Regions from separate parts of the Pseudoalteromonas sp. APC 3691 genome, predicted to be linked through region 2. Evidence: predicted binding sites of a transcription regulator. Region 2 holds the regulator's gene; each other region holds the start of a gene.

Region 1 (10,338 bases), on a different contig from region 2:
TAATATTTAAAAAATCATTATTGACTGAGCCATAATCAAAGAAAAAATGAGCCTGGTACGATGGCACTACAATGCCTGTAAGACCATTATGTTCAATTATTTTTTCTGGCCAACAAAAAAAACTTTTCCAGTAATCACCGGTTTCATGCTGAAAAATACTTTCACGGTAGCGACCCGTTATCATTTCAAGTCGCTCTATGCTTGCACCGTCTAATTTATCTCTATAAAAAGCGACAACATATGTTTTGCAAGGGCTAAAGTACACATCTTTCATTACTCCTGAGCCAATAATTTCGTCTACATACTCTACTTTAGAGCCATCAAGTGCATTTATTTTAACAACTGCCATAAATCACTCCTTAACGAGGCAAACAGAAATAGTACGATCGTCATGGTTACCTTTAGACCAAAAATCCATCCACTGAGTTAACCCTTGTAATCCACTTTCGCGATTTTTGTTCGTAATATGCGGTTCTAGCTCATTCCATAACTTATCCCAATGAAGTAGTGATTCTAGCTGTTTTTCTGTTTCAAACCACGCATCCGTGATCCCATCCGTAGCTAAAATAAGCGCACTCATGGACTCAACTTTATCCATTTTTACGCGCCTGTAAACACTTCCATCTTCAAATATTTTATTATCTAAAAATCGTGTTTGCCCAGCAAATTCACCACTATCTGGTTCGCCCATTAACACTACTTTTTTATTTTTATCATATATTGCAATACCACCGTCACCAATCCAAAAAGAGATAACAAGATAACCCTCTTCAACTTTTTTATGTGCGGCAAGTATTAACGTTGTAGAGAAGTCTTTTACACTGTCGCCTTGGTTTGCATCAACACTACTATGTATCGCTTTTGCAGCGCTAAAAACGGCTTTAACAATGGTATGTTGATAAGCTTCTAGTAATGACTTTTGGTTTTCTTCGCTATTCTCGTTAGAGAAGTCGTTATATGCTCTCTCAAGTTCAGTGCCATAATGACCATTTAAAGATTCTTTAAGTGAATTGGTTGCACTGTTCACCGCTACAAATGCGCCTTGGCGAGAATATTTGCACGAACCTGCTCCATCAGCAACACAGCTAATAACCCATTCAGATGAATCATCGCAGTAAAGTTTAAAATCATCATCGCGATGAATACCTTTGTGAGCATGTGAGCGACCTCTTACACTGCTCCCCATTAATAACATGCTGCTATTTTCACAATAAGCATGGTAAGTATCTGGTTTATGAAAACGGGCTGTGTCATCTGAGGGGATATTTTTCCAAAGTGACCTTGGGTCTGGCACAAAAGTTACTTTTACTCTTACAACCACACCCTGGACCTGACCATTAGCGAGTGGCGTTGAGCCGTATAAATCAAACTTATAATCGCCAATCTGGTCCGTAGTACCAAAAAACGTTAGTTTATCAGCATCAAAGTTTATGCCCTCAAATTCATCAATACTTTTAGTTTGAAAAAAGCTGACTTTTGCATCAGTTTCACTCTCAAGGGATATCGATTCTGAGAACGCGGTATTCACTCTAAGATTAGGAAGGCGTAAATTAATAACTAACGGCGGAATTTTTTTATCTACATTTAAATTATTCTGTTTTTTATCCAATTTACCGCCCTCTAATCTTGTTAAGCGACGCATACCTTTGTCATTTTCCACCAATGGCGCAAGCTCTTTAAGCAATGCATTAATATGGTGTTGTATAACAATTCGATCTAAATACTGATTAGCACGCTTTTGTACAAATGACTTCTTTGTATTTGTGAGTGAAGCTTGGTATAGAGTCTCTAATAATGTTTGTTCAAGCTTTACTTTTCTCATTAGCCCTGCCCTCGCGTAATTGAGAACTCACTATTTCCTTGGCTAAATTTAATGTTTGTTTCGCACCATGGGCACATTACGATATTCTCATCACCAATACACAACAATTTACCACAACCGCACATAGCAAAAGCTGACTGATTACCGCACTGCGGGCAAGGCGGAATGCCATCAAGAGAAGATGTATCAACTTGCTCTGCAACATAGTCATCTGAGGACCATTCAAAGTAACTTTCTTCTAATTTATATGCGCCTTCGAGATGATAATACTGATGATTTTGAATAAAACGCTCCATCCTTTCAACAACCTTTGGTTTGGCGTATTTAATTAAATAAGGACGACGGTTGCTTGAACAACGGCCTGTTAACGTTACGCAACTTGAATCAGACGCACTCGCCTCGCCTGTACTATCCATTACTGTTAAGCCAGCATTACTAACTTTTTCTAAAGATACGGGGGGATTTTTGTTATCAATCTCTATCATTTGGCTTTGTGCTTTAACAGAGGCACTGACCCATTCTATAAATTTAAAAAATTGATTTTTATCTGTCTTCTCTAGTGCTAGTACCGGATTTGCTACTTGATTTAATATATTTATATCTGCATTTAAGCCCAATGTAATAGCAATAAGACTGGCATTTGTAGCGTACTTACTTTGCCAACGTATAATTGCCTGGCTAGGATCATCTGTTGGCTTTCCATCCGTAATAAGAAAAACAATGGGCTCCCAATCACCACGTTCTTCATAGGTGGTTTTATTTACATTGGCATCTATTTCATCCATTAATACGTTTAATGCGCCACCTAAAGACGTACCACCACCAACCGGAATTTTAGGAGGGTAAAAAGAAATCAAATCAATTAAAGGCGCAATTGTTTTAGCCTTACCAGCAAATGCTATAACACTAATAAAAATAGTTTCTAATGAATGAGGGTCTTGACGTAAAGAAGAAACAATGTTTTCGATGCCTTTTTCCATCAACTCAATAGGCTCTCCAGTCATAGACTCAGATACATCTATAACAAAAAAAATAGGTAATCTACGCATGTTATTTCCTTATAATACGATTTGAAACTCCGCCGGTGGAGGTGGTAGTGAGTTTTCTAATGGTCCATCAACACCTGAACTCATAGAGCCAGCTGCAATAGAGTCACTTACCCACTTAAAAAATTGTGAAAATGCCGAACTTTCCATGTTGTCTAAGACAACAACATTACTCGTTAATTGCTTTAAAAACTCAGGGTTTGCCTTAGGGCCCGCCGCACACGCAATTATTTCAGCAAAGTTGCTTGCTTTGACTTTTGGTAGACTTTCTTTAAATACCATTAAATCTGATGGTGACCCGTCTGTCATAATAAACAGCATGGGTCTAAAGTCACCTTTAGTGGTATCAGAGGATTTAATTACATTTTTTGAAACTTTATCAACCACAAACTCAAGTGCTTCACCCATATGGGTAGCACCTGATTTGGGTAGTTCAATCTCCGAGAATTGTGCACTTTCGAGAGGTGTTAAAGGTAAAAGCTCTTTTATTTCTCGATCGAATGTAATTAAAGATATATAGACAGATTCTAGTGCATAAGGATCTTGTCGTAATGCACTAAGCATTGCGCTAATACCCACATTAACAGCATGAATTGGCTCTCCTTGCATAGAGCCAGAGCTATCTATTAAAAGGTATACAGGTAAACGTCGACTCATTAGTCACTCCTACTTCTTAGTTAAATCAACTAAGTTAATTTCAGGTGGTGGCGGAGGAAGATCCGATAGTTGTGAGGCTTCTGACTCACCATTTTCGACTTTTTGAGAGTTTGTAGAAATACTTGCAGATACCCATTCAAAAAAGGCTGAAATCGCATTGGAGTCTGCATTTTCAAGATGCACAACGTTTTCAGTAATTTTTGAAAGCTCGTCTATTTTTGCATGGTGACCTGCAGCACATGCCACTACAATACCCATTTGAGTTGCTTTTAAATCATCTATACCTTTTTGAAAGTCATCAGTTGCACCACCATCGCTAAAAACAAAAACAAGTGGGCGCCAATCACCTTTTTCGTCAAGCGTTGTTGTTTTAACTTCTTCATTCACTTTACTGGCAAGTAAGGTAAGTGCAGCGCCAAGTGATGTAGTACCTGAAGGTATTAAATCGGGTGATTGAAACGACATTAAATCAGTCAGTGGTACTGACTGGATAGCTTTAGTGTTAAATTCTATTATTGATAAGAAAGCAGTTTCAAGCGCATAAGGGTCTTGACGAAGTGAAGAAAGTAGGGTTTGTAAACCATTTTTAACTGATTCAATCGGCTCTCCATACATAGAGCCAGATGTGTCTAATAATAGGTATACAGGTAAACGTCTCATAATGAGCTCCTTATTAAGTAATAAAAATCTCATGCATAGATAAGCAATTAAACATAGAACTAATATTTGTCATTATTAATATATTCACATATTTATTAACTATCTTATCTGCACAATAATTTTCATTTACTGATTTATAAATCAAACTCAGATGCAGGAATACCTACCGCATTACAAGCGTCTTTAATTGCACGTTTTTCGTCTGCGTCAAAATCGCCATCAGCACCGCCAATAATAATACCTAACTGAATACATGCGCGTGCTTGGTCTGGCTTACCCTTTAAAACACTCAAAGCTTGAATTGCTTCTATTTTACCAAAGTCGTAATCGGCTTCTAATTTGTTGCAATAAAAATCAAACTTCTCTTTTAAATCAGAAGCAGAAAAAACTTTTAAAGATTCGTTAGATACAATAAACCCAGCTGTTTTTTTACGCTCATCTGCGTCAATATCGCCATCAGCCGCTGCAACTAAAGCACATATAGCCATTGAAGCATCTGCAAACTTTTTGTTTTTAAATTGTCCGATGTTTTTTTGTAGACTGTCGTTTGCATCGCTTATTTTTTCTTTAACGTTATTCCAAAAACTCATACTATTCTCCATTGATATTTATAAATGGACTTAATTGTCCATTTTTAACATAAAACATTTTTTCAGCAAGCTCTAACATCGGTATGTCTGCAGGCAAATTACCATAAGCCTCTTTGACTAAACACGTTAATTTTTCATCTGCTATTAACGCATTAAATCGCGCCACTTTTTCTTCAATTTGACACTCTGTACCAATTAAGCCATTAAGTACATTATCATCTTCCTTTAAGAGTGTACCTATTACTCTCTCAACTGGCCACTTCAGTTTATTGACAATGCCTTCGATAAAAAATTGCGGTGAAGCGGTAATAATCCATATTTCCACACCTTGAGCATCTAATGTCATCATACGATCTAGCACAGATTTAATCGGGGTTAATTTTTCGGCTGTATTTACACCCGCTTCAAATACCAGTTCGTTACTTTTATTGTTTAAAGAAAGTTTATAAAAATGCTGTTTAATCTCATTTTTTATAATTTCCCTAGAAATCTTTCGCTTTGCTACAATGGGTAAAAGATAAGTAAATAGAGGCCTTCTACCTAGAAAATATTTGAATAAAAAGCTCAAAGAGTTTTCTTTCACTAGTGTTTCGTCAAAATCAAATATTGCAATTTTTTTCATACCTAACCTACATCTTTAATAAGTGCGCAAGCACCAAAAGGCATATCAGGAAGTACACACACTTCAATGCTTTTTTCATTGGCTATAGTAATTAAATGTGTGGTGTTTGGGTTATTCGCATCATTCACTATCAAAAGATCTGGTACTCGGCGAAGCATTACTCGTGTTGCTTCAGCAATACCGGGTTTAATTCTATTTATATCGGTTACATTAAATTTATTCATTAGCAAACCAATATAACTTTGCGTTAGCTGATTACGCGTTTCTCTATGCTGCTCATCTGGCACAGCTGATAATTTATAATCTGTTTCTTTAAAACAATTAGATACTTCTGAAATAAACTTATTTGAATAATCGTATTGAGCTAAATGTTCATATGAAATACAGCCATGAAAGTCGTCTTTTTTAATCTGATCATTAATAACTGAGCGACTAATCAAACCACTTACGGTTGAGTTCATTAATGCACTGGGAATTGCATAATCCTCAAAAGTTACTGAGTAATCAGCAGTTCCACCGATGTCGGAGACAACATATAACGAATTGCCTATATTAACTTTACGGCTAATATTATATTCCGCAATCGCTTTTTTAAGCTCTTTGGTAATAACACCTTTAGCAGTCCAGCCATCAATAAATACAATACTTTGAGGAGGTGTTTTTAAATCAAAAATAAGGTAATCTAATGCATTAACATCAATACCTTTATCACGAACAATACTAATTGAATAATGGGTTGAATTATATTGTGAGTAATTATTTATACCTTTATTAACAAGCACGCCAATAGGTGTGCCAGCTCTAACTAGAGAAACAATACACACATCTTGCTTAATATTTTCAGAAATTAGACATGATAGATTGAGAACTTCTTTAGCCAATTTATACTTATATTTTGCTGTTAAATCATGAAATAATTTTTCATATTCAGGAGTTGGTCTATTTTCTTGGCTAACCATCTGAGAATAATGTAATTTACCTGTTTGAATTAAACGCTCTTTGTCTTCGATCGAATGAAATTCTGGTTTTATTTTTTTTAATAAAAACATGCAATCATGCTCTGGATAACTACCAATTAATGGTGTTTTCATTGATTTTATTCCCTATCAAGAATTTGTGAACCGTCAGGAACAATTAAAAAATCAGCTTCTTTCATAAAAGGTAAATCACTGATGCTGTCGCCAATACTAAACACCGTGTCATTCTCTCCAATCTGCAATTTATTTTTAATAAACTTAACAGCGACCTCTTTTCTTGCGTAAGGTGGTAACATCGCAAAATTACGTCCATTACTGTGTAATAACATGTCATTAGGAAGTATGCTTTTTAAATACAAATCAACATCTTTAGCTTTATTTTCACTGTAATCACCTTTCGATACTTTAACACATACATAAGCAGTTATACCTTGGTCAACAATAAGCCTTACCCGCACGGCATCACTTAATGCTGTAAAATGATTATGTACATGATCAAACATTTTTACTAACTCGCTTTCCCACAATGCTAGATTAAACTCTACTTTAATAAATTCATGCCATTGCTCTAACAATGTATGATTTTGATCTAATATAATGGCGCCATGTGATACCACTGCATACGGTGTGTTTTTAATAACAGGTAGGCTACAATTTAAAAACGAATTTGTTCTTCTGCCTGTCACCGGTATAAATACGCCACCTGCTGCTTCAAAAACATTAAGTAGTTTTTGCTGCTGTAGCGAAGAATACCCTTGAGATTCACCTTCGTTATTTGTTGTTGCTACAATAGATACGTCACTTTTAAGGCTTTTAAACAGTGTGTCGTCTAAATCAGTAAATACAAATAGCCTTGAAGTGTGATACGCTAGCATTTCCATTCGTGGTATTTAACCTCATCTGTAAATAGTAGTCCTTCGTAATTTCTTTCACTAACAACAAATATTGATTTGTTTTCAGGGAAGAAATTATACAAATAATGTTCACTATCATTTTCTACTGTAGCAATTCTATGCTTATTAACGATTGTATCGCACAGCAATATTGGTGATCGGTTAATTGATTGAAAAACAACTTCAACGCCTTCATTTTCAAGCCTTTCAGCTAATAGAAACGGAATGTATTGATGCTCTCCATCCGCAATAACGACCGTACTTTGAGATGTACTAATGCTGTTTATTTTTTCTTTATAAGGCATTAGTAAACCACATCTACCCGTGTCGTTTACAGATGCCCCATTAGTAAGCTTAGAGTTTACTTTATCAGGGAGTTGGGGGTTAAAGTCTGGGTCTTTATCTAAACTAATATTAGCCTTAAGTAAGGAAACATAGCGAATTGGAACATCCAAATTCAAGTCATGTAAATAGTTTTGCTCACCCATTAAATCGACAATTGACGTAACAACTATTTCTTCTAAATCGGGTAAGTAAGGAAGTATTTTTAAAAGCAAAACCTTGATAGTACGCCCAGTAGTAATTTCATCATCAACTATAACAAGTCGTTTAGATTTAATTATAGAGCTTAATAAATTTTCACTTGGTTGATAAAACATGTGATTAACTGCATGGCTATGCTCTTCATCTACAGTAAACCATAATTTTTCATCTAGTTTATGCCTTGTAGTATGCTGAAAATAAACATCATCATTTTGAATGTGGGCCAAACTGTCAGCAGCACCTGCTCCTAATCCTGTTGCAGCTTCAGCAAAACTCACAACATAGGTTTGAGGCCCCTCACCTATCTTTTCAGCTAGTTGATTGTAAGTTTGTCTCATTATTTTAGGTGAAGTTGGGGTGTAACGTCCTATCAATTTATTTACTAAAATAAAATAGCGTTTAGGATTTTCTCGACAAGCAAATGTCAAAATACGATCTAATGTTGTTTTTTCTTCAGCCGTTTTTAACGAGATTGTACCGGCTTTAATGTCGTAGATATGTTTCATATTTTCCAGTTATATTTCCGTATGCTTATAAAAACCCCAGTTACTATTATGCTCCTGTTTGACTGAATAATTTTTAATATATTTATAGGCCAATTACATTAAAGCTAGTGTGTAAGTTTTTTATTGATGTGCACGTTAATTATTTTTTTAGAGCCAACTTTAAATACTCAAGTAACAATGTGTAATGAAGGTAAATACTAAACTCCATACATATAAATTATAAATGGGCTTAAAATATAAGCCCATTTCTTAATTTATATCAACTTCACACTATTTAATATGAGGTTGATTAAATCTCTATTTAATTATTATTAAATCATTATTGAATAACGAAATACATACTTCCTGCCCAAATTACAAACATAGCAAGTAAAAAGTAAGCTATCTTTTTTGTTACTCTTTTGTAATTAAATAATAAACTTGCAGCCACTGCCGCAGTAATACCAACAATAGACCAACGTAATATTGTTAAATTGTCATCTTGCACAAGTGGTAGCGAATCTACACCATTAATTATAAACCAAGCCAGCAGCGGTAATGCAAATGCAATAGTCGTATCAAAAGTGTTAGATGCTAATGGGTTTGCAACTGCATCCTCATATTCACCTTTTTGAGCATCTTTAACTGATAAAATTAAGTCAGGTACAGACGATGCTGCAGCACCAAAAACTAAACCAGAAAAAAATTGAGGTACACCTAATACTGTTGCGCTGCCTAAAACACCTTCAACTAGTATGTGTGATGCACCTGAGATAACCGCAATAGCTAATGATAAAACAATTACTGCACTAGTTGCAGAAAATGCACGATTAGAGAAAAAAATTGCATTAAAGTTAAAAGTAAATATATTCGCAATAAATCCTTTGTCTTCTATCTCTTCATACTCATATTCTTCATCATCGTCGCCAGCTTTGTGACTTTTAGCATCAAAATATAAATGAACTGCATATAATAAATAAATTACATTTAATATAACGGCCATCAAAATTGTAAAGCTATTAAAACCAAGGCATACAATTAATGCTATTTCAGCGGTTAAAACCCAAAAAACATCACGTAAAAGTACATGTTTGTTTAGTTCAATATGTTCTACCGATTTACCACTTCCATCTTTCGCCATAATGATAGACAAAGCAGGTATAACACAACCATTAAAGATCGCAGAACCAGCAGTAACACCTAAAGCAACCATTACTAAAGACGGGTCGTTAAACCAAAATAAACAAGCAATCACAACACACATTTCAGGCATGCTAGAACCGATAGCATTCACTGTCGCGCCTTTTACCCCTGGCGGGAAATTGCGACCTAAATACCCTGCTGCCTGCTCAAAAGTGTCACATGCATACTTAAGTAAGTAACACGACAAAATAATATATATAAATGGTAATATTGTATCTAACACGTCTTTCTCCGACTAGGCAATATTAACGCCATAATTAACAGCCATAGCATGCAGACCACCTGCATACCCTTGACCAACCGCTCTAAATTTCCATTCATTATTATGTCTATACAGCTCACCAAAAATGATGGCTGTTTCAGTTGAGTAATCTTCTGATAGGTCATAACGAATTATTTCTTCATCTGACTTTTCATTAACAACGCGTATAAACGCATTCGACACTTGCCCAAAATTTTGAGAACGGGCATTCGCATCATGAATGGTTACACCAATAATAACTTTATGAACGTTATTAGGAACAGCCTCTAAATCAATTTTTATTGACTCATCATCTCCGTCACCTTCTCCGGTTAAATTATCTCCAGTATGCTCAATTGATAAGCAAGGTGAAGTTAACGCACCATAAAAAATGAAGTGTTGATCAGATATGATTTTTCCACTTTCATTCAACATAAACGCTGATGCGTCTAAATCAAAATCGGCACCATCTGATGAACGAGAATCCCAACCAAGCCCTACTAAACATTTACTGATACCAGGTGCGATTTTTTCAAGAGAAACATTTGCACCCTTTTGTAAGGATATAGCCATTATTGACTCCTTTAATATCTATAAAT
Region 2 (10,338 bases):
CTTATTAGTATGGAAACCATGGCCGACTTTGCAACAGTGAGTTATTTTGCCGTAAGTACATTAACAACCGCCGTATACGATACGTGGTTTGGTTATTACTCACTTACAGCGGCCGCTAAAATATCGGGTGTGATGTTACTTCTGTTATTTTTAGCATTAATGGCAGAGCGTTTTAGTCGCCGAAACCAAGCGGTATTTGAGCGACAATCAAGTGTAAATAGTGAATCTCTCTATGTATTAAAAGGAAAGTCTGCTTGGCTCGCAACGGGATTTTGTAGCTTTATTTTACTTATCGCTTTTGTAATTCCTATTGCAGTACTTATAAATTATGCCATTACCTACTTTGATAAAGCATGGGATGTAGAGTTTTTTAGTTACGCTTGGCAAAGTTTAAAGGTGGCGGGAGTTGTAAGTGTTATAACCATTACATTGAGTGTTTTTGTGGTTTTTTATCAGCGTGTTGCAAAGCAAACGTATCCGCTTATTCCTGGTCGTTTAGCAAGCACAGGCTATGCGCTGCCAGGAACTGTACTCGCTATTGCGGTTTTATTACCTCTTACATTATTAGAGAACACCATTAACACAGCGCTCGAGAAGTATAACTTAGACATTGGCTTACTACTTACAGGTAGCATTCTTACTATTATTATTGCTTATATTGTTAGGTTTTACGCCATTGCACACGGAGCAATTGAGTCGAGTTTTTTACGTATTAGTCCATCACTTGATATGGCAAGCCAATCAATGGGTAAAAGCCAAGGGCAAACGCTGCGTTTAGTGCATCTACCTTTACTGCGAAGAGGGTTACTCACTGCTGCCTTATTGGTATTTATTGAATGTATGAAAGAGTTGCCAGCTGCGCTATTGCTCAGACCGTTTAATTTTGAAAGCTTAGCTACTCATGTATTTCAGTATGTGAGTGATGAGCAATTAGAGCTTGCTTCAATATCTGCATTATTTATTGTTATTGTTGGGTTTATTCCTTTGTATTTTATTAATCGTTCTATGGAGCAGCGTAGTTAAATGAGTAGTTTAATTTTACAAGGCGTGAGCTATCACTATAACGGCACAAAGGTTATTCACGATTTAGATTTAACAGTGGGTAAAGATGAAATTGTTTGTCTACTCGGGGCGAGTGGATGCGGCAAAACAACCACATTAAAGGCGATTGCAGGTTTAATTGAAGCCAAGCAAGGGTCTATTTTTATAGACGGTAAATTAGTGAGTGATGAGCAATCTTTTGTCTCACCTGAGCATCGTAACATCGGCATGATGTTTCAAGATTATGCGTTGTTTCCGCATTTAACGGTGGCAAATAATATTGCATTCGGGCTTGGTAATATGAGCAAAGCTCAAAAGCAGCAACGCGTTGATGAAATGCTTAAGCTTGTGCATTTAATTGGATGTGCTGACAGGTTTCCACATCAGTTATCGGGTGGCCAACAGCAACGCGTCGCTATAGCTCGTGCATTAGCTTATAAACCTAGTTTATTACTCCTTGATGAGCCTTTTTCAAACATCGACACACAAGTACGCTTTGAATTAATTGCCGATATACGTCGAATTATTAAGGCAACTCAAGTATCTGCTGTGTTTGTTTCACACTCAAAAGAAGAGGCGTTTGCGTTTTCAGATACACTTGCCATTATGCATCGCGGTAAAATTGAGCAACAAGGCACGCCTGAGCAGCTTTTTGCAGCTCCATGTTCAAAGGAGGTTGCAGAGTTTCTGGGTCAGGGCATATACTTAAGCGCAGAAGTGTTAACCGCAACTGAATATAAAACACCATTTGGTTTAGTCGAATCTTATGTTGAGAGTAAGCATAATGTAAGTGCAGGGCTTATATATGTGCGCCCTCATCAAATAGAATTAGTGGCAGATAACCAAAGTGACAAATTCAGCAAGCGAGCTACAATCATAAGTCGTCGCTTTATTGGTTCGGCGTATGTTTATTCGCTTGTTATTGATGAACAAGAAATTGAAGTTGCTGCACAATATGGCCAGTCATTTGAAAATAATGATCAGGTTATAATAAAAATAAAACCTCACACGGTGAATTTTTTCGAATCGTAATTAATTTGTTATTCGCTGTGTTTTTATCTGTAAAACTAAGGAATAACAATGGCGCAAGCGCAATCAGGGATTTGTGCTGAAGCAAACTTACACGGTTTGCACTTATTTTTTAATGTGTTTGATGGTCAAGACGAATCACTTCGCGCAAAGTTAAAACAAGTAAGCGCTATAGAAGAAGAGTTTAGCGATCAATTTTCAGAATCAATGCTCTCTTGTATGGTTGCTATTGGTGCGCAATACTGGCCGCATATCCTCCCTGAATACATTCCAAGCGAATTACAGAGCTTTCCCAATATAACCCATAGCGATCACCAAATGAGTGTACAACCGTGTGATTTATTTGTGCAAATTCGCTCTGACCGTGAAGATGTTAACCATTTATTTGCGCTGCAAATTTTAAAATTATTTGCCCCCGATGTTGAGCTGGTGGAGCAAATTCGGAATTTTCGCTTTTTAGATGGTCGTGATTTTAACGGTTTTATTTATGGTGGCGACACCGCACATGGAAGAAAAAAGCGCGCTACGGCTTTAATCAGCAACCCTGGTAGCTTTGAAGATCAGGGGAGTTATATTCATGTTCAGCGTTATAAACATGATTTAACTATGTGGCAGCATTTATCATTGAGTGAGCAAGAGCAAATAATGGGACGTACGCGTCTTGATAACACGCTAATTACCCCAGCGATCGAAACCAGCCATGCTTCGCGAAGTGAGCTAAAAGACGGAGACGGACAACCGCTACTATTAAATCAAAGCATGCCTTATGGCGACGTGTATGAGCAGGGAATGTTATCAATTACATGCGCTTGTACGGGCACCGCGTTTGAAAAAGTACTTAATAGTCGTTTAGGGGAAGGGGATTGCTACGACCACTGGCTTGATTTTACTCAAGCCGATATGGGCTCTACTTTCTTTGCACCTTCAATAGGGTTTTTAAAACAAATTTAATTTGCTATTAAACCGTATCAAATAAAATGCGAACGCGTTCAAGAGTTACATCTATTTCAGATATTTTAGCAGGAGCGATAAAAATAGTGTCATCGCCGGCAATAGTTCCTAGTACGCCATCTGCTTTACCTAATGAATCTAATAAACGTGCAATAAGCTGAGCAGCACCTGGGCTGGTACGAATGATGATCATCATTTCGTTGTGCATAATGTCGATTACTAATTGGCGTAATGGGCTTTTAGCCGTAGGCACACCCATTTCAGCAGGTAAGCAGTAAACCATTTCTTGTTTGGCATTGCGTGTGCGTACAGCGCCAAATTTACTTAACATGCGTGATACTTTACTTTGGCTTATATTGTCAAAACCTTGATCTTTTAACGCATCAACTATTTCGCCTTGAGAGCCAAAATTTTCTTCTTTTAATAGTGATTTAAATGCTTTTACCAGTGCTTCTTGTTTATCTTGTGGTTGCATAGTCTTTATTCGTTTTTGTTATTTATGCCGCAAATTCTACACAAAAATGAATAATTATGCAGCAGTTGTTTAGTTAACTTGCCAGTTTGATGCGTTAAATCACAAAAGTTTACGACTATGGTCGAAAATATACTTGAAATAGACAGGATAAATTTGTTTTTAGTCGCTAATTTCATTATCTTAAGAGCCACAAATGTTTCCTACCTCAAATTACGGAGAATTCCAATGAAAGTTGCTGTATTAGGTGCTGCAGGCGGTATCGGCCAAGCGTTGTCTTTATTATTAAAAACAGGCTTACCAGCTGGCTCTGAATTATCACTTTATGATGTTGCACCAGTAGTACCAGGTGTTGCGGTTGACCTTTCTCACATCCCAACAGATGTTAAAGTAGCAGGCTTTGGCGCAGACGAATTAAACAAAGCGCTTGAAGGTTCTGACATCGTTCTTATCCCAGCGGGTATGCCACGTAAACCAGGTATGGATCGTGCTGATTTATTTAATGTAAATGCTGGTATCATCAAAACTTTAGCAGAAGGCATTGTTGCTAGCTGTCCTAAAGCGTTAGTAGGTATTATTACTAACCCAGTAAATGGCACAGTTCCAATCGTTGCTGAAGTATTCAAAAAAGCAGGTACTTACGACGCTAAACGCGTATTCGGTATTACTACGCTTGACGTTATTCGTTCAGAAGCATTTGTTGCTGAACTTAAAGGCGTAGACGTAGCAACTGTGAAAGTACCAGTAATTGGTGGTCACTCAGGCACAACTATTCTTCCTCTACTTTCTCAAGTTGAAGGTGTTTCTTTCACTGATGAAGAAGTTGCTGCACTTACTCCACGTATCCAAAATGCGGGTACTGAAGTTGTAAATGCTAAAGCAGGCGGTGGTTCAGCTACGCTATCTATGGGTGCTGCTGCAGCTCGTTTTTGTATGTCTTTAGTTAAAGGCCTACAGGGTGAAGAAGTTGTAGATTACGCTTACGTTGCTGTTGAAAATGGCGATGCAGAGTACTTTGCACATCCAGTACGTTTAGGTAAAAACGGCGTAGAAGAAATTCTTTCTTACGGCGAACTAAGCGCATTTGAAACAAAAGCAAAAAATGACATGCTTGAAACACTGAAAAAAGACATCAAAGAAGGTGTTGATTTCATGGCGTAATAGCCAAAGTAGAATAACAAAAAAGCCTGCATTTGCAGGCTTTTTTATTACTCAGAATTAATGTCACACTGTGTAACTAGTTAAAACTAGTGGTCGCGGTCAACCGCAATACGAGCAAGGCTTATGAGTGCTTGCTTATAGTCAGACTCAGCTAAAAAGTCTAAACACGCAATAGCTTTGTCAGCTTCAAGCTCTGCTTTTTGCATTGTAAATTCAAGCGCATTAGTTTGCTTTAGTGCCGATAAAATTTCTTCTAAATGCTCCATACCATTACAGTGCTCTATTGCATCACGAATAAGCTGTGTTTGCTGCTCGCTACCATGTTGCATGGCATAAATAAGTGGAAGCGTTGGTTTGCCTTCAGCTAAATCATCACCAATATTTTTACCCAACTGCTCAGCATCTGCATTGTAATCAAGTACGTCATCCACTAACTGAAATGCAGTACCTAAATGCATACCGTACAGGTTTAGTGCATCGAGAGTACTTTGATCTTGCTCAGTAATAATGGCAGCAAGCCCTGTCGCTGCTTCAAACAACTTAGCTGTTTTAGAGTAAATAACCTGCATATAACTGGCTTCGGTCGTATCTGGGTCGTTGCAGTTCATTAACTGCAATACTTCACCTTCAGCAATAATGTTTGTTGCATCGGCAAGTACTTGCATAACCTGCATTTTGCCAAGGCCAACCATAAGCTGAAATGAACGAGTGTAAATAAAGTCACCAACCAATACGCTAGCAGCATTACCAAATTCAGCATTTGCTGTAGGCGTGCCACGTCGTAAGTTTGATTCATCTACAACATCATCATGCAATAGCGTTGCTGTATGAATAAACTCAACAATTGCTGCAAGTGTTATGTGATCTTTACCCTGATAACCGAGCGCTTTGGCTGCTAAAATTGCCAGCATTGGACGAACGCGTTTGCCGCCACTGCTAACTATATATAAACCAAGCTGATTAACTAACGCCACATCTGAGCGCATTTGCGCATGTATAAGTTGATTGACGTCATTCATATCGCTTTCGATTAACGCCTGGATAGCTTTTATATCCATTGATCTCCGAGCCAATTTTTATGTGTGAACGGCGCAGATTGTACAACAAAAAATGCACTAGCTCGATATTTTGTGACGATTGATTGAAAAAACACTATTAAAGTACTTAATTTAGACTGAATTGGCCAAGATAACTGATTAATTGATAATCAATATGCAGTTTGTGGTGTGCTTAGATATTAAGCTGTGAGGGTCATATTTGAGTACATTAGTTTATTTTGACTAAGAGTTAAAAAGCGCTTGGCAAAAGGGCTAATTAATATAAAATGGGGTAAATATTGAATTGCTCTCAAAGCAGCTACTTTTTATTCATTTTAATTACAAAATAGGCTTGCTAGTTATTTCGCGTTAGCGTAAACTTCGCGCCCTATCGAAGAATATTTTAGTTGCGCCGATTTGAGGGTGCACAGACGGAGTTAATTATGTACGCGGTTTTCCAAAGTGGTGGTAAACAGCATCGTGTGACTGAAGGTCAAACGATTCGTCTTGAAAAATTAGACGTTGAAACTGGTGCGGCAGTAGAATTTGATTCAGTACTTTTAGTTGCTGATGGTGAGAAAATCGAGATCGGTGTACCGTTCGTAAACGGTGGCAAGATAACAGCTGAGGTTGTTTCACATGGTCGCGGTGAGAAGATTAAGGTTGTTAAATTTAGACGCCGTAAGCATTCTCGTAAGCAAATGGGCCATCGTCAATGGTTCACTGAAGTTAAAATCACTAGCATTAGCGCTTAATTAGAGGTACTTAGAAATGGCACATAAAAAAGCAGCTGGTAGTACTCGTAACGGTCGCGATTCAGAAAGCAAACGCCTAGGTGTTAAGCGTTTTGGTGGCGAATCAGTTCTAGCGGGTAGCATCATTGTTCGTCAGCGTGGAACTCGTTTCCACCCTGGTACTAACGTAGGTATCGGTAAAGACCACACTATCTTCGCAAAAGCAGATGGTAAAGTTCAGTTTGAACAAAAAGGTCCTTTAAACCGTAAATACGTAACTATCGTAACTGAGTAATCAGTAAGGTAGTTAAAAACCCCGCCTTTGCGGGGTTTTTTGTTTTGTAGTCAGCCAATATATACCCAAGCCTGCATTTGTGCTGGCTTGGGTATATAATAGAGTTATTAAACAAGCCAATCCCTAAAGTGAGTAATCATGAAGTTTGTAGATGAAGTAGAAATTCGCGCAGAAGCTGGAGACGGTGGCAGCGGCATCGTGTCTTTCCGTCGTGAAAAATATGTTCCAGATGGTGGACCAGACGGCGGTGACGGTGGAGACGGTGGTAGTGTTTATCTACAAGCTGATGAAAACTTAAATACCCTAATTGATTATCAGTTTGAGCGTTTCCATAGGGCTGAACGTGGCACTAACGGTCGTAGCCGTAACTGTACAGGCCGAAAAGCCGACGACTTATTTGTTATGGTGCCTGTAGGCACACGCATCATGGATGTTGATACCCAAGAGGGACTTGGCGACTTAACTCAACATGGTCAACGAATTTTGGTTGCAAAAGGTGGTTTCCACGGCTTGGGGAATGCACGTTTTAAATCAAGTACTAACCGAGCACCTCGTCAAAAAACATTGGGCACACCTGGTGAAGTACGTAACTTAAAATTAGAGTTACTATTATTAGCTGATGTAGGCTTACTCGGATTACCTAATGCAGGTAAATCTACGTTTATCCGCAGTGTATCTGCAGCGAGACCAAAAGTAGCTGATTACCCATTCACGACGCTTATTCCTAATTTAGGTGTGGTACGTCCTGAAGCAAATAAATCATTTGTTATAGCCGATATTCCAGGTCTAATTGAAGGTGCATCTGATGGTGCAGGCCTTGGTATTCGCTTCTTGAAGCATTTAGAGCGTTGTCGTGTGTTATTACACATTATTGATGTAATGCCGGTAGATGGTTCAAACCCTGTTGATAATGCGTTTTCGATTATTAACGAACTGCACCAATACAGCCCTAAATTAGCTGAGAAGCCACGCTGGTTAGTATTTAATAAAATAGATTTATTACCAGAGGATGAAGCAAAAGCGTTATGCGAATCGATTGCAGAAGAGCTGGGCGAAACTGAAAATATTTATCACATCTCAGCAATTAATAAACTTAATACTCAACCTTTAATCCACAACATAATGACGCTCCTTGATAGCATGCCTAAAGAGAAGTTTGTACAAGTTGAGGATGAAGAAGTTGAATTCAAGTGGGATACCTATCATGAAAAAGCCACTAAAGGTAAGGGCAATGATGATGATTGGGACGACTGGGATGAAGATGATTACGACGTAGAAGTAGTCTACGAGCGTTAATTAAATAGAATTTATTAAAAAGGAGCTTATGCTCCTTTTTCTTTGTTTAAGAATAAAGTACTAGGTGTTTATTATGATAATTTCAATGATTGCAGCAATGGCAAATAACCGTGTAATTGGCCTAGATAATAAAATGCCATGGCATTTACCAGCGGATCTTCAGCATTTTAAAAAAGTAACTACGGGTAAACCTGTGATCATGGGTCGTAAAACGTTTGAGTCAATAGGCCGTCCTTTACCTGGGCGTCGTAATATTATTATTACTCGAAACAGCGAATATACTGCAGAGGGTATTGAAGTGGTAACTACACCAGAGGCTGCACTAGAGTTAGTTTGTGCTGTTGAAGAAGTAATGATTATTGGTGGCGGTAATATTTATGAGCAATTTTTACCAAAAGCAGAACGCTTGTATTTAACCTTTATTGATTTAGATATTAAAGGCGATACACAGTTTCCCGATTACAATAAAGTTGCTAATTGGGACGTGAGAGAAGAGCAAGAAAACCTCCCTGATGAAAAAAACAAATCTAGTTATAACTTCGTAACCTTATATAAAGCACGTTAACATTATTGCGTAATTTTTAGTAGGTTGGTATAATATTAAACAGTCTATATAAGAATAAAGTACCATAAAGGGTTTGTCATGTTTAAATTATCAAAGCTAGTTGTACTTACTGCTGTTATCGCTGTAAGTTCATTTTCGTACACAGCACCTGCAAGTGCTGAAGATCAATTAGCGGTATCTATTTGTGAGTATATTGCTGCTGATGATAAAAACCGATTACGCAGCAAGCTTAAAAGCTCTCGTGTAAAAATCCGTAATATTTATGATGCAGTACAATGTAATGGTAATAATTTATTACGCCATGCTGTTGCTAGTAATGCAGTGGATACTGGTGAGTATATAGTTAAAAACTTATCAAAAAGTGCTTTAACAGATGGTGCCGATATTGCTTGGGCTGAAGGCAACTTTGCCAGTTCACCACTTATTGCAGTAATTAAAGATCGCGCTGGTCTTTAATCATAAATAGATTTTACAGCTCTACTTCCAATAAGTATTGTTGAAAAATTGATTGGTCTAGGTTTGTTATTAATAACAAACCTAGACTGGTTTCTCTTAGCTAATCTAATCTCACTTCCCAACAAAATCATTAATAAATTCACTATTTACCTATCTATTTTATATACCCAAAGTGTAGAGACTTCACTTTAAAAGCAGCTTCAAATTTACTTCTTCAAAAGAGGTAACTTTGTTCAGCTAGTATCTATTTTGTATCTGCTAGTTTATGTACAAACTTAATCACTAAGGATAGATATGAAAGCTGTAATTCCAGTGGCAGGCTTAGGGACAAGAATGCTCCCTATGACAAAAGCTATTCCAAAAGAAATGCTCCCTATAGTCGATAAACCTCTTATCCAATATATTGTCAGCGAATGTGTGTCTGCTGGTATTAAAGATATCGTATTAGTGACGCATAGCTCTAAAAATGCAATCGAAAACCATTTTGATACAAGTTACGAGCTAGAAGCTACTCTTGAAAAGCGGGTTAAACGTGCTTTATTAGATGAAATACGCTCTATTTGTCCGCCTGACGTAACTATTATGAGTGTTCGCCAAGGTGAAGCTAAAGGGCTGGGGCATGCTATCTTGTGCGCTAAACCAATAGTTGGTGACGATAACTTTGTCGTACTCCTGCCAGATGTGATACTTGATGCTTATACTGCCGATCAAAAAACTGAAAACTTAGCGGCTATGATTAAACGCTTTAAAGAAACTCAAGCAAGTCAAATAATGCTTGAGCCAGTAGCTAAAGAAGACGTTAGTAAATATGGTATTGCTGATATAAACGGTGTTGAGTTAATGCCAGGTAAAAGTGCTGCAATTAAAGCGATGGTTGAAAAACCTGATGCAGACTTAGCACCTTCAAATCTTGCTGTTGTAGGGCGATATGTACTGAGTAAGAATATTTGGCCTCTACTCGCAAAAACGACAGTAGGTGCTGGCGGTGAAATACAACTTACAGACTCTATTGATGCATTAATGGCACAAGAAACCGTTGAAGCATTCCATATGAGTGGGCGTTCACATGATTGTGGAGACAAACTTGGTTATTTAAAAGCTATAGTTGAGTACAGTATGCGTGACGAAAAGTTAGGTAATGACTTTTCTCGCTTTATAAATGATTTGAATTTGCCTTAACTACAGAGCAATAAATTTTATGAAAACTATAGAAGCTAAAATAGTTTTCATAAAATGTAGTGAACACGGTCTACAAACCTTTGCTAGACTACTCTGAGTTACTAAGTTAGTTACACTTTACC
Region 3 (10,338 bases), on a different contig from region 2:
GCGCTTTTTAGGCATCATAATAAAAGCAAATAAACGATACAGCCACATATAAGGCAAGAAGTGTTTAAAAGTATTACCTAAATAAACCAATGTATTACTGCGCGTATTAAAACGAGTAACCGCTCCACCTAGCACCATGCTAGAAACATATTGCGGCGCAATTTCAGCAATATTTCGAATGAGTATTGTGCCCAATGAAATACCAACAAAGTGTGCGCTGGTGATATTGTTATGATCTAACACATCAATGATGTCTTTAGAGACATTATTAAATGAATAATTATTATCAACAAAGTTTTGTACTAAGTTATTCGATTTACCGTGACCACGAAGATCTAGCAACAACACATTATATTCTTTTTTATAGGCCTTAAGCTGACAAAACCAAATTGCCGAGCTACCACCTGCTCCATGGACAAATACAACCCATGTTTTACTGGTTTCGTGCGCAAAAGTAGTATGGAAGAGAATCTCTTTGCTCATTGCAGTTAGTGGCCTATTTACTTCGTTTGGCATATTCAATTACAGGAAGTATAACGGAGTTTAATAAAAATCTCTTATGAAGTTCAGATCAATGGCTTCTACTTAACAGCTTTTCGGTGCAGATTCTGATTTTTAAATGAAAACCAATAAAAATGACCAGTCCCTATTTTTACGTTATGAAAACCGCCTACCTCGGCTTTGCTGCTCGCGTGACACTATAGCGTGTTGGGTTTCGCTGCCCTCAAACCAACCTACTTTAAAATTATAATGTGGTGCTGCCGCTTAAGGGTGTTGCTCACTTTTACACCGCTGTTTCGTATTCATGACACTTACCCTTCAATTTGGTCTAATTAATTAGTCTACAAATCCTCTCAAAACATGAAATTTTTAGCTAAAAACTATATTCTTGCGCGCGATTGTTATTTAAATAATGGATAAACACACACATGACAACATCTCAAGATGCAACGCTTTCAAATGCATCAACAACAGGTGCACACACACCTTCAAACACACCCACTTCTAAATGGAACCTGCACGATACGCAGTGGACTTTAAGCCTTTTTGGTACCGCCGTTGGTGCGGGTATTTTATTTTTACCTATTAATATTGGCATTGGCGGTTTTTGGCCGTTAATTATTTTGGCATGCTTAGCATTTCCAATGACCTTTTGTGCACACCGTGGATTAGCGCGTTTTGTACTTTCATCAAAAAATAAAGATGCCGATTTTACCGATGTAGTTGAAGAGCACTTTGGTGTGACTGCGGGGCGGTTAATTTCTTTATTATACTTTTTATCTATATTCCCAATTTTGCTTATTTACGGTGTGGGCTTAACTAATACCGTTGATAGCTTTATGGTTAATCAAATGGGGATGGAATCACCTTCTCGCGTGTTGCTTTCGGGTGTATTAGTTGCAGGTATGATTAGCTTAATGATGGGCGGCGAGCGCTTAATGCTGCGTGCCTTTGCTATTTTAGTTTACCCGCTTGTGGGTATATTGTTCTTTTTATCACTTTATTTAATCCCAAGTTGGCAAATGCCAGATATGACAATGCCTGAAATGGGCAGCTTTGGAAAAACATTGTGGTTATCGATTCCTATTATTGTGTTTTCGTTTAGCCACGCAGCGGCTATCTCAAGCTTTGTAAACGTGCAACGCGGTCACTACGGTGAACAAGCTACACATAAGTCTGAGGCGATTTTAAAGCGCACTAGCTTACTACTTATTACCTTTGTACTGTTATTTGTGTTCTCTTGCGTGCTGTCGCTTACAGGCGAGCAAATGGCAGCGGCTAAAGCCGCTAACGTATCGGTTTTATCCTACCTTGCTAATATTACTGATAACTCGTTTATTGCCACACTTGGGCCGCTTGTTGCCTTTATTGCTATTACATCGTCGTTTTTGGGTCACTTTTTAGGGGCACGTGAGAGCTTTACGGGTTTAGTAACTAAACAAACAAGCTTAAGCACAAAAGCGGCCGATAAAATTGGTGTGTTAATTATGTTTTTAGCTATTTGGTTTTGCGCTGTTAAAAACCCAAGTATTTTAGACATGATGGATCAGTTATCGGGCCCTATCATCGCAATGATTTTATTCATCATGCCAATGATTGCAGTTTATAAAGTGCCTGCACTTCATAAATACCGCAACCGATTAAGCACGCTATTTATATTAGCGGTTGGCTCACTTGCTGTATTTGCACTTATTTACAGCATGATTAATTAATACGCTATATATTCAAAAGCCCAGCTAATTTAATTAGCTGGGCTTTTTTAGCCATAAAAAAATGGCGCTCACTGAGCGCCATTTTTAATTTAATTCGTTGCTATTATTCTGTATCTGGCAGGTTACGGCCATAGAATATTTCTTGCATTTCGCGAGTCAGCTTAGAGCGAATTTCGTCTTCTTCTTCGTCCGATAACTCATCAGTAGAAAGGCCGAATAAATAGGTATTTAAGTCGGTTTCTTTTAACATCATTTTAGTATGGAACAGGTTTTCTTGATACACGTTCACGTCCATCATTTGGTACGCTTCTTTGGTATCTTCTGTCATGAAGTTTTGAATCGAGCTAATAGCATGATCAATGTAGTGCTTAACACCGTTTATGTCGCGGGTAAAACCACGAACGCGGTAGTCTATTGTTACTACGTCTGACTCAAGGCTATGAATTAAGAAGTTTAACGCTTTAAGTGGCGAAATAATGCCACAGGTAGATACTTCAATATCAGCACGGAATGTACAAATACCATCATCAGGGTGAGCTTCTGGGTATGTGTGTACACAAATGTGGCTTTTATCTAGGTGTGCAACAACTGAATCAGGTAATGGGCCTGGTGCTTCGTCAGCATCGTAATTTTGCTGCTCTTCTACTGGTTCTTCTGAAACCAAAATAGTTACACTTGCGCCTTGCGGTTCATAATCTTGGCGCGCTACATTTAAAATGTTAGCACCAATAATATCAACAACTTCACCTAAAATATCGGTTAGTCTATCTGCACTGTACTGCTCATCGATATATTCAATATATTCTTTACGTTGTTGCTCGGTCTTTGCGTAACAAATATCATAAATACTAAAGCTTAAACTTTTGGTTAAATTGTTAAAGCCATGAAGTTTAAGTTTATCGAAGGGTTTGTTCATAATAAACCAACCTATAAATTAGTGGGTTCTGCACCTGCAGAATGAAAAGTTCGCGGATTTTATACGAATTTTCCTCGTGGAAAAAGCGTTATTTTGCTTGATCTTGCACAACTTCGTGGCTATGCGTAATTTCTACTGTTTTATCAAGCATTAATGCAACCGAGCAATACTTTTCAGCAGAGAGTGAAACTGCACGTGCAAGGTGCTTTTCAGACACATTATTACCCTTAACAACAAAGTGTAAGTTGATTTTGGTAAACACGCGCGGTGCTGTTTCGGCGCGTTCTGCACTGAGTTGCACTTGTACGTCTGAAAAATCTTGTTTAGCTTTTTTTAAAATACTAACCACATCAACTGATGAGCAACAGCCAACTGACATTAAAACCATTTCCATTGGGCTTGGTGCTGCGCTATCGCTACCGCCATCAAACACAACATTGTGGTTAGAATTAGAACGGCCAATAAACGTATCGCCTTCAACCCATTTTACATTTGCTTGCATTGTTATATCTCAAAAAAATATTTTCTTGATTGTAAGCAACTTAGCCGTAGTTGCAAATGAAAATGCAACGCAGGGCTATAAAATGGCTAAGATTGTTGTGCTAAAGCGCTATCAAAGAGGTTTTTTACTAAACCTGCAAATTCATCTATAAAGGCATGCTGTTCAACCGTGACAGGCTGTGAGGTGATGCTGCTGAGGACTTCTTCTAAATCGTAAACTATGCCATCAACTTCACGTACAATTTGACTACGCTGCTCTGTGTTGAGGTTTGTGTGCTGCTCGCAAATAAGCATCACATTTTGTGCAATGACGTCTTCGATTAATTCCATTACTGTTGGAGCGCCTGGTTTTATTTCGCCTGGCTTCTCAAACAATGCTAAATTTTGAGTTAGATACATGATCAAATCATCGTACCCTTGCCTATCTAAAACCATTATGCGAACCACCTAAATATATTTAATTATGCTGATTTAAGCAGAAAGAGTCGATAATTACTAGCCTTGTACGATAGCAATACAAAAAAAGCAGCCGAAGCTGCTTTTGTAATGATTAAGTAGTATTACTGCTTAATCTATTTTTAAGCCTGGGCTTAGTGTTGCTGGCATCGCTACTTTTTCAAGCTCTACTGAAGCAACTGGGTATGCACAGTAATCAGCTGCGTAATACGCGCTTGCTCTGTGATTGCCCGATGCGCCAATACCACCAAATGGTGCTGCGCTTGACGCGCCAGTAATTGGGCGGTTCCAGTTAACAATACCAGCGCGAATACGACGTAAAAAATGGTCGTAATCTGCTGCACTATCACTTAATAAACCAGCCGATAAACCAAAGGTTGTATCGTTTGCTTTATCAATGGCTTGGTCAAAGTCGTCAAAGCGGAATACTTTTAAAAGTGGTCCAAAATGCTCTTCATCTGGGAAGTCACTAATATTTGTACACTCAATAATACCTGGTGTTACAAAGCCAGTATTAGCTGTGTGCTCAAGCTCTACTAATACTTGAGCGCCAAGCTCAACAAGCTCGTTTTGCGCTTTAACCATGCCCGCTGCTGCCGCTGATGAGATCATAGAGCCCATAAATGGCTGGTCTGCATCATCGTAGTTACCTACTTTAATCGCTTTAGTTGCAGTGATAAGGCGCTCTAAAATTACATCGCCTTTGCTACCTTTAGGTAAAAACAGTTTACGTGCACATGTACAACGCTGGCCGCTTGAAATAAACGCTGATTGAATAATATCGTGAACAACCGCTTTAGTGTCTTCAACGTCAGTAATAATAAGTGGATTATTACCACCCATTTCTAGCGCTAAAATTTTACCCGGTTGACCCGCAAACTGTTCATGTAAAATATGACCAGTACGCGAAGAACCCGTAAAGAACAAGCCATCAATCCCTTTGTGAGCAGCAAGGGCTTTACCCGTTTCTACTTCACCTTGAATGAGGTTGATTACACCGGCTGGTAAGCCTGCTTTTTCCCACAGTTTAAGCGTAAGCTCGGCAACTTTAGGAGTCAGTTCAGACGGTTTAAATACAACCGTGTTACCTGCTAAAAGCGCTGGCACAATGTGGCCATTAGGTAAGTGACCCGGAAAGTTATACGGACCAAATACGGCTACAACCCCATGTGGCTTATGACGAATCATCGCACGGCCAAGTGGCATTGCGTTTTCTACGTCGCCAGTGCGCTCTAAAAATGCTTTTTCAGAAATGGCAATTTTACCAACCATAGCACCCGCTTCTGTGCGAGTTTCCCACAGTGGCTTACCTGTTTCTTGTGCGATAGTAATAGCGAGCTCTTCGCTGTTTTCTTTTAATTGCGCTGCGAATGCTTTAATTATTTCTAAACGCTCAGTAAAGCTTTTATCAGCCCATGCATAAAACGCTTCGCGCGCTGCATTTACTGCGGTGTCTACTTGCGCCGCAGTTGCTGATGATGCCTGCCAAATAACGTCGTTATTTGCAGGGTTTACTGAATTAAATTCTGTGCCTTGGCCTTGTGACCATTGACCATTAATAAATTGTGCAGGATGAGTCATATACTTTCTCCTAAATTAAATCGTGGTTGCACTAACAATATCGCCAGTTTGCAAATGCAATGCATCTGCTACTTCTTGCGATAAAATAAGGCTTTTTGCGCGCTCGTCAAATGTCATTGGTGCAACGGTTGCTCTAAAATCTTCAAGCTTTTCGTTAGCTAGTAACACCATGGTGTCGCCAGTCATTTCGCCAATTTCAACGTTAAAGTTATTTGCATTACGAATCGTCGCAATGTTATCTACTTTTGCTTCAACCGTTGGGCCGCCGTCAAAAATGTCTACGTAGCCATTAAACGTAAAGCCTTCGCTTTTTAATAACTCGATTGCTGGGCGTGTGTTGTCGTGTACTTTACCTATTACGGCTTGCGCATCTTTACTTAGCAAATTTACATAAATTGGGTATTTAGGCATTAGTTCAGCAATGAAAACCTTTTGGCCAATACCTGTTAGGTAGTCGGCTGTTGGAAAATCCATTGAGAAAAAGTGCTCTTCAAGCCACTGCCAAAAAGGGCTACTGCCGTTTTCGTCAGACACACCGCGCATTTCTGCAATCACTGTTTGTGCAAAACGCTCTTGATGCTGCTTTATAAACATAAAGCGCGCTTTGGAAAGTAGCTTACCGTTACAATTTTTACGATAGCCATCTTTTAAAAACAATGTGCAAAGCTCTGTAGCGCCTGTGTAGTCGTTACATAGCGTTAAAATATCAACCGCTTTGTATACGTCTAATGTGCGCGAAGAGTGAATCACTTTACTTAAGTGATAATGATAAAATGCATCATCAAGCCCTACCGCAGCTTCAATTGCAGACGTACCTACAACATCACCGGTTTCGCTATCTTCAAGAACAAACAGGTAGCCTTCGTCACCGGGTTGTGACGTTTGCTTAGCAAATGAACTTACAGAATGGTCTATTTTCTTTTGCAATAGTTCTTCGTTTAATGGCAAAGACGTAAAACCATGCCCAGATTCGTGGGCAATTTTCAGTAATGCTGAGTAATCATTTTGCTGGATTGGGCGAAGGATCATCATGAGTCCGCTTGCTCCCTTATAAATAACGGTAAATAGGAATTGCAGGGCAAGCGGTGCTTGCCCTTAATTGGTTGGCTTAAGTCGCTTATGCGTTTACTACGCTTGCTACTGCTTTTTCAAAGCGTGCCATACCTTCGCGAATGTCCGCTTCAGGAATTACTAAAGATGGAGTGAAACGTACTACGTCTGCACCGGCAACTAGTGACATAAGGCCTTGCTCAGTACCTGCCACTAAAAACTCTTTTGCACGACCTTTGTATTGCTCGTTCACTACTGCACCAATTAATAAACCTTGGCCACGGATTTCGCTAAATACGTTGTATTTTTCGTTAACCGCGCTAAGTAGTTCATTAAATAATGCGGCTTTTTCTTTTACGCCAGCCAGTACTTCTGGGGTATTTACTGTATCAAATGCCGCTTCTGCAACAGCACACGCAAGCGGGTTACCGCCATAAGTAGAACCATGTGTGCCTACTTTAAGGTGCTGTGCAATTTCAGTTGTTGTGATCATAGCGCCAATAGGAAAACCGCCGCCAAGTGCTTTAGCCGAAGTTAAAATATCAGGTACTACGTTTAAGCCTTGGTATGCATATAAATCGCCAGTACGACCAACACCTGTTTGAACTTCATCAAAAATAAGCAGTGCGTTATGTTTAGTACATAAATCGCGAACACCTTGAGCAAACTCATCAGTTGGTGAAACAATACCGCCTTCACCTTGTAGAGGTTCCATCATTACGGCACATGTTTTATCGCTGATAAGTGCTTCAAAAGCAGCTAGGTCGTTGTAATCGCAATGTATAATGTCGCCAGGCTTAGGGCCAAAACCATCTGAATATGCAGCTTGGCCGCCAACAGTTACGGTAAAGAATGTACGACCGTGGAAACCTTTGTTGAACGCGATGATTTGTGATTTTTCTGCGCCAAACTTATCAAGTGCAAAACGACGCGCTAATTTAAGCGCGGCTTCGTTTGCTTCTGCGCCAGAGTTGGCAAAGTAAACTTTTTCAGCAAATGTCGCATCAACCATTTTTTTAGCTAGGCGAAGTGCCGGCTCATTGGTCATTACGTTAGATAGATGCCAGATTTTTTCGCCTTGCTCTTTTAATGCGCCTACTAATGCAGGGTGGCAATGGCCAAGACAGTTAACTGCAATACCACCAGCAAAGTCGATAAACTCTCGACCTTGTTGATCCCATACGCGAGAGCCTTCGCCTCGAACAGGAATTACGCTTGAAGGTGCGTAGTTAGGAACCATTACGTGATCAAATAATTCGCGATTGACTGTCATTTTATTTCCTCTTAATTGTGAGCAACACAAAACATCAAAATAGGTGTTTGGTTAATATTTGTAACCAACTTTATAGGCAAGATCAGTAACCTGATAATTGCGCAAAATTGCTTTGTGGTTCAATTTTCAGACGCACATTATTTCAGAATTACTTATATCTGTCTCGTTAAAAACTTTCATGTATCCCTTGAAAATAAAGGGCTAAAGATATTATTTCATAGATAGTGAATAACTATTTGCATAGCTATTTATGCTTATTTTTAGGCAACTAACCGCATGAGTACAGAGGCGCACACGCTTTAATCGGCAAATATGCAATATAAAAATAGAGTGAGAATGAATGGTTAGTCGCAAAAAAATTAACAAAAAATTCAGATTTTTAGTCAATTTGAATAGCTAAATTGGTAAAATTACTCGATTGGAGGGTTTTTAGTTCCGTTTTAGTGAACTTAAAGTACGAAAACCAGCTTAGAGTTTCGTCAGGCTCAATAAGTTGATGCTCTTTTAGATTAAGATATTGAGAGTAGCAACGTGCCTTTAGCATTACTTGTGTTAACGGCAGTAATGTATCGCCCTTATCTACCCCATTTACTAGCTGCTGCATTACACCTTTAAACGGTAAATATTTAAAAGCCATTTTGTCTATTACTTTGGCGCTTACCTCTATCGACTTATTGCTAAGTAGAGTGGTTAAAAATAGCGGGTCGGGCTGTAGCTCTAATAATGCGGTGTGTAAATCTTTTTGGTTTTCATTTCGGGCTAACTGCACTTTACGTTGCCATACTTTCTCAAACGTTTTTAAGTACAAACGCACCAATGCAATTCGCCCTACATCTAAAAGCATACCAAGGGTAAATGCATGAACGTCGTTCACATTATTAATTTGTGCAATTTTTTGCGCAGCAATCGCGTTTGCCATCGCGCTGTCGCGTAGCCGGCGTTTTAATAATGAAAATGGCTCGGTGCTATGTGGCATCCAATGACGCGCAGCAAATGTAGGTATAACTAGCTGTAAGTTATCAAGACCAATATAGCGAAGAGCAAGCGATGGCTTATCTACTTTTACAGACGTGTTTTTACTACGTTGATTACGATAGTAAGGTAAATTAACGAGCGTTACTAACTCCCTACCCAACCAGCTTAAATCATTAACCAATGGCTCTAAACGCCCTACCGATGCCGACTTTACCGCTAATATATCGAGTATATTGGCAATGCCATCTTCAATACCTATGGTGCTATGAATTACACCATCTATATCTTCGAGCTGCTTATATATAGCTGTTTCAATTGTTTTGTGTAGTTGCTCACTTGCTTGCGCGCGATATTTATGATGTGCAGTACTGCTTTGCTGGCGTTTATTCTGTGCGGCCACTTCAACCTGAAGCAAGGTACGCTGCTTCATGGGTTCGCCGTAATCTATATCTAATGTATGAATGAAACCAATTTGCTGATGCGCAAAGCTATGCCCAAGCAATAAGTCATGAGCTCGTTGGCTTAGTATTTTGGCAGTACGCTGCTGGGCTACAAGTTCAGTCATGACATCCATTAATAAAGTATAAAATGCTATGTGTATTATAACATTAGAAGCGAGTTAAAAAGTTATCAAGCAGTTCTAAGCCTTGAGCAGTTAAAATAGCTTCGGGATGAAACTGCACACCTTCGATTGCTAATTCTTTATGAAGTAATCCCATAATTTCGTCAAACTCGCCTTGCTCAGTCTGAGTCCATGCTGTTACTTCAAGCTCTTTAGGTAGAGTTTGCGCTTTAACCACTAAAGAATGATAACGACATACTGTTAACGGGTTAGCTAAACCTTTAAACACACCTTTATTAGTGTGAACTATGGGTGATGTTTTACCGTGCATAACTTTTTTAGCACGAATTACATCTCCCCCCAAAGCTTGCGCGATAGTTTGATGCCCCAAGCAAATCCCTAAAATAGGATATTGCCCTTTTAGTTGCTCAACAACATTTAATGAAATACCCGCTTCGTTAGGCGTGCATGGTCCCGGCGATAACACGATGTGCTGCGGGTTTAACTGTTTTATTTGTGCAATGTTTAGCTCGTCATTACGTTTTACTAAAACGTCTTGATCTAAACGCTGAAAATATTGCACTAAGTTGTAAGTAAACGAATCGTAGTTATCGATCATTAACAGCATTACACAACAAACCTTATAAATTATTGACCACTTACTTCACGCAAGCGGTACTAAGCGTTGCATTCTACCACTATTAACTAGCCAACATAAATTAGCAAAAAGCGTTAAAAATTAACTGTTTTTGCTAAAAGTTCTTTAAAGTCTTTAGTGGGTACTGGTTCACTTAACCCGAACTCTGGTTAA

The links. The regulator ArgR, encoded in region 2, controls arginine synthesis, uptake and breakdown. The targets are predictions, from matches to a motif close to ANTGAATANNTATTCANT.
Region 1: a site for ArgR is predicted at 4,216-4,233, ahead of QL998_RS04595 (VWA domain-containing protein). Genes of this name have one in related genera too.
Region 3: a site for ArgR is predicted at 8,226-8,243, ahead of QL998_RS06345 (aspartate aminotransferase family protein). Genes of this name have one in related genera too.

The regions. Positions count from the first base shown of each region.
Region 1 covers NZ_JASDCB010000008.1:81,062-91,399, forward strand. Annotated here, with positions in the region: gene QL998_RS04575 (kinase) at 1-349, opposite strand, end outside; gene QL998_RS04580 (PP2C family serine/threonine-protein phosphatase) at 353-1,822, opposite strand; gene QL998_RS04585 (TerY-C metal binding domain-containing protein) at 1,822-2,871, opposite strand; gene QL998_RS04590 (VWA domain-containing protein) at 2,881-3,525, opposite strand; gene QL998_RS04595 (VWA domain-containing protein) at 3,535-4,185, opposite strand; gene QL998_RS04600 (TerB family tellurite resistance protein) at 4,320-4,775, opposite strand; gene QL998_RS04605 (HAD family hydrolase) at 4,777-5,397, opposite strand; gene QL998_RS04610 (cysteine protease StiP family protein) at 5,400-6,488, opposite strand; gene QL998_RS04615 (HAD hydrolase family protein) at 6,494-7,255, opposite strand; gene QL998_RS04620 (phosphoribosyltransferase domain-containing protein) at 7,243-8,316, opposite strand; gene QL998_RS04625 (sodium:calcium antiporter) at 8,636-9,721, opposite strand; gene QL998_RS04630 (TerD family protein) at 9,734-10,315, opposite strand.
Region 2 covers NZ_JASDCB010000009.1:26,163-36,500, reverse strand. Annotated here, with positions in the region: gene QL998_RS04840 (iron ABC transporter permease) at 1-1,023, shown strand, start outside; gene QL998_RS04835 (ABC transporter ATP-binding protein) at 1,024-2,073, shown strand; gene QL998_RS04830 (Dyp-type peroxidase) at 2,122-3,021, shown strand; gene argR (transcriptional regulator ArgR) at 3,029-3,496, opposite strand; gene mdh (malate dehydrogenase) at 3,722-4,654, shown strand; gene ispB (octaprenyl diphosphate synthase) at 4,741-5,712, opposite strand; gene rplU (50S ribosomal protein L21) at 6,135-6,446, shown strand; gene rpmA (50S ribosomal protein L27) at 6,463-6,720, shown strand; gene cgtA (Obg family GTPase CgtA) at 6,859-8,016, shown strand; gene folA (type 3 dihydrofolate reductase) at 8,090-8,581, shown strand; gene QL998_RS04790 (DUF3718 domain-containing protein) at 8,660-9,037, shown strand; gene galU (UTP--glucose-1-phosphate uridylyltransferase GalU) at 9,332-10,216, shown strand.
Region 3 covers NZ_JASDCB010000013.1:26,156-36,493, forward strand. Annotated here, with positions in the region: gene QL998_RS06310 (alpha/beta hydrolase) at 1-483, opposite strand, end outside; gene QL998_RS06315 (aromatic amino acid transport family protein) at 930-2,213, shown strand; gene speD (adenosylmethionine decarboxylase) at 2,317-3,129, opposite strand; gene QL998_RS06325 (OsmC family protein) at 3,218-3,631, opposite strand; gene QL998_RS06330 (DUF3802 family protein) at 3,718-4,065, opposite strand; gene astD (succinylglutamate-semialdehyde dehydrogenase) at 4,198-5,667, opposite strand; gene astA (arginine N-succinyltransferase) at 5,683-6,699, opposite strand; gene QL998_RS06345 (aspartate aminotransferase family protein) at 6,785-7,990, opposite strand; gene QL998_RS06350 (HDOD domain-containing protein) at 8,370-9,530, opposite strand; gene QL998_RS06355 (aminodeoxychorismate/anthranilate synthase component II) at 9,574-10,155, opposite strand.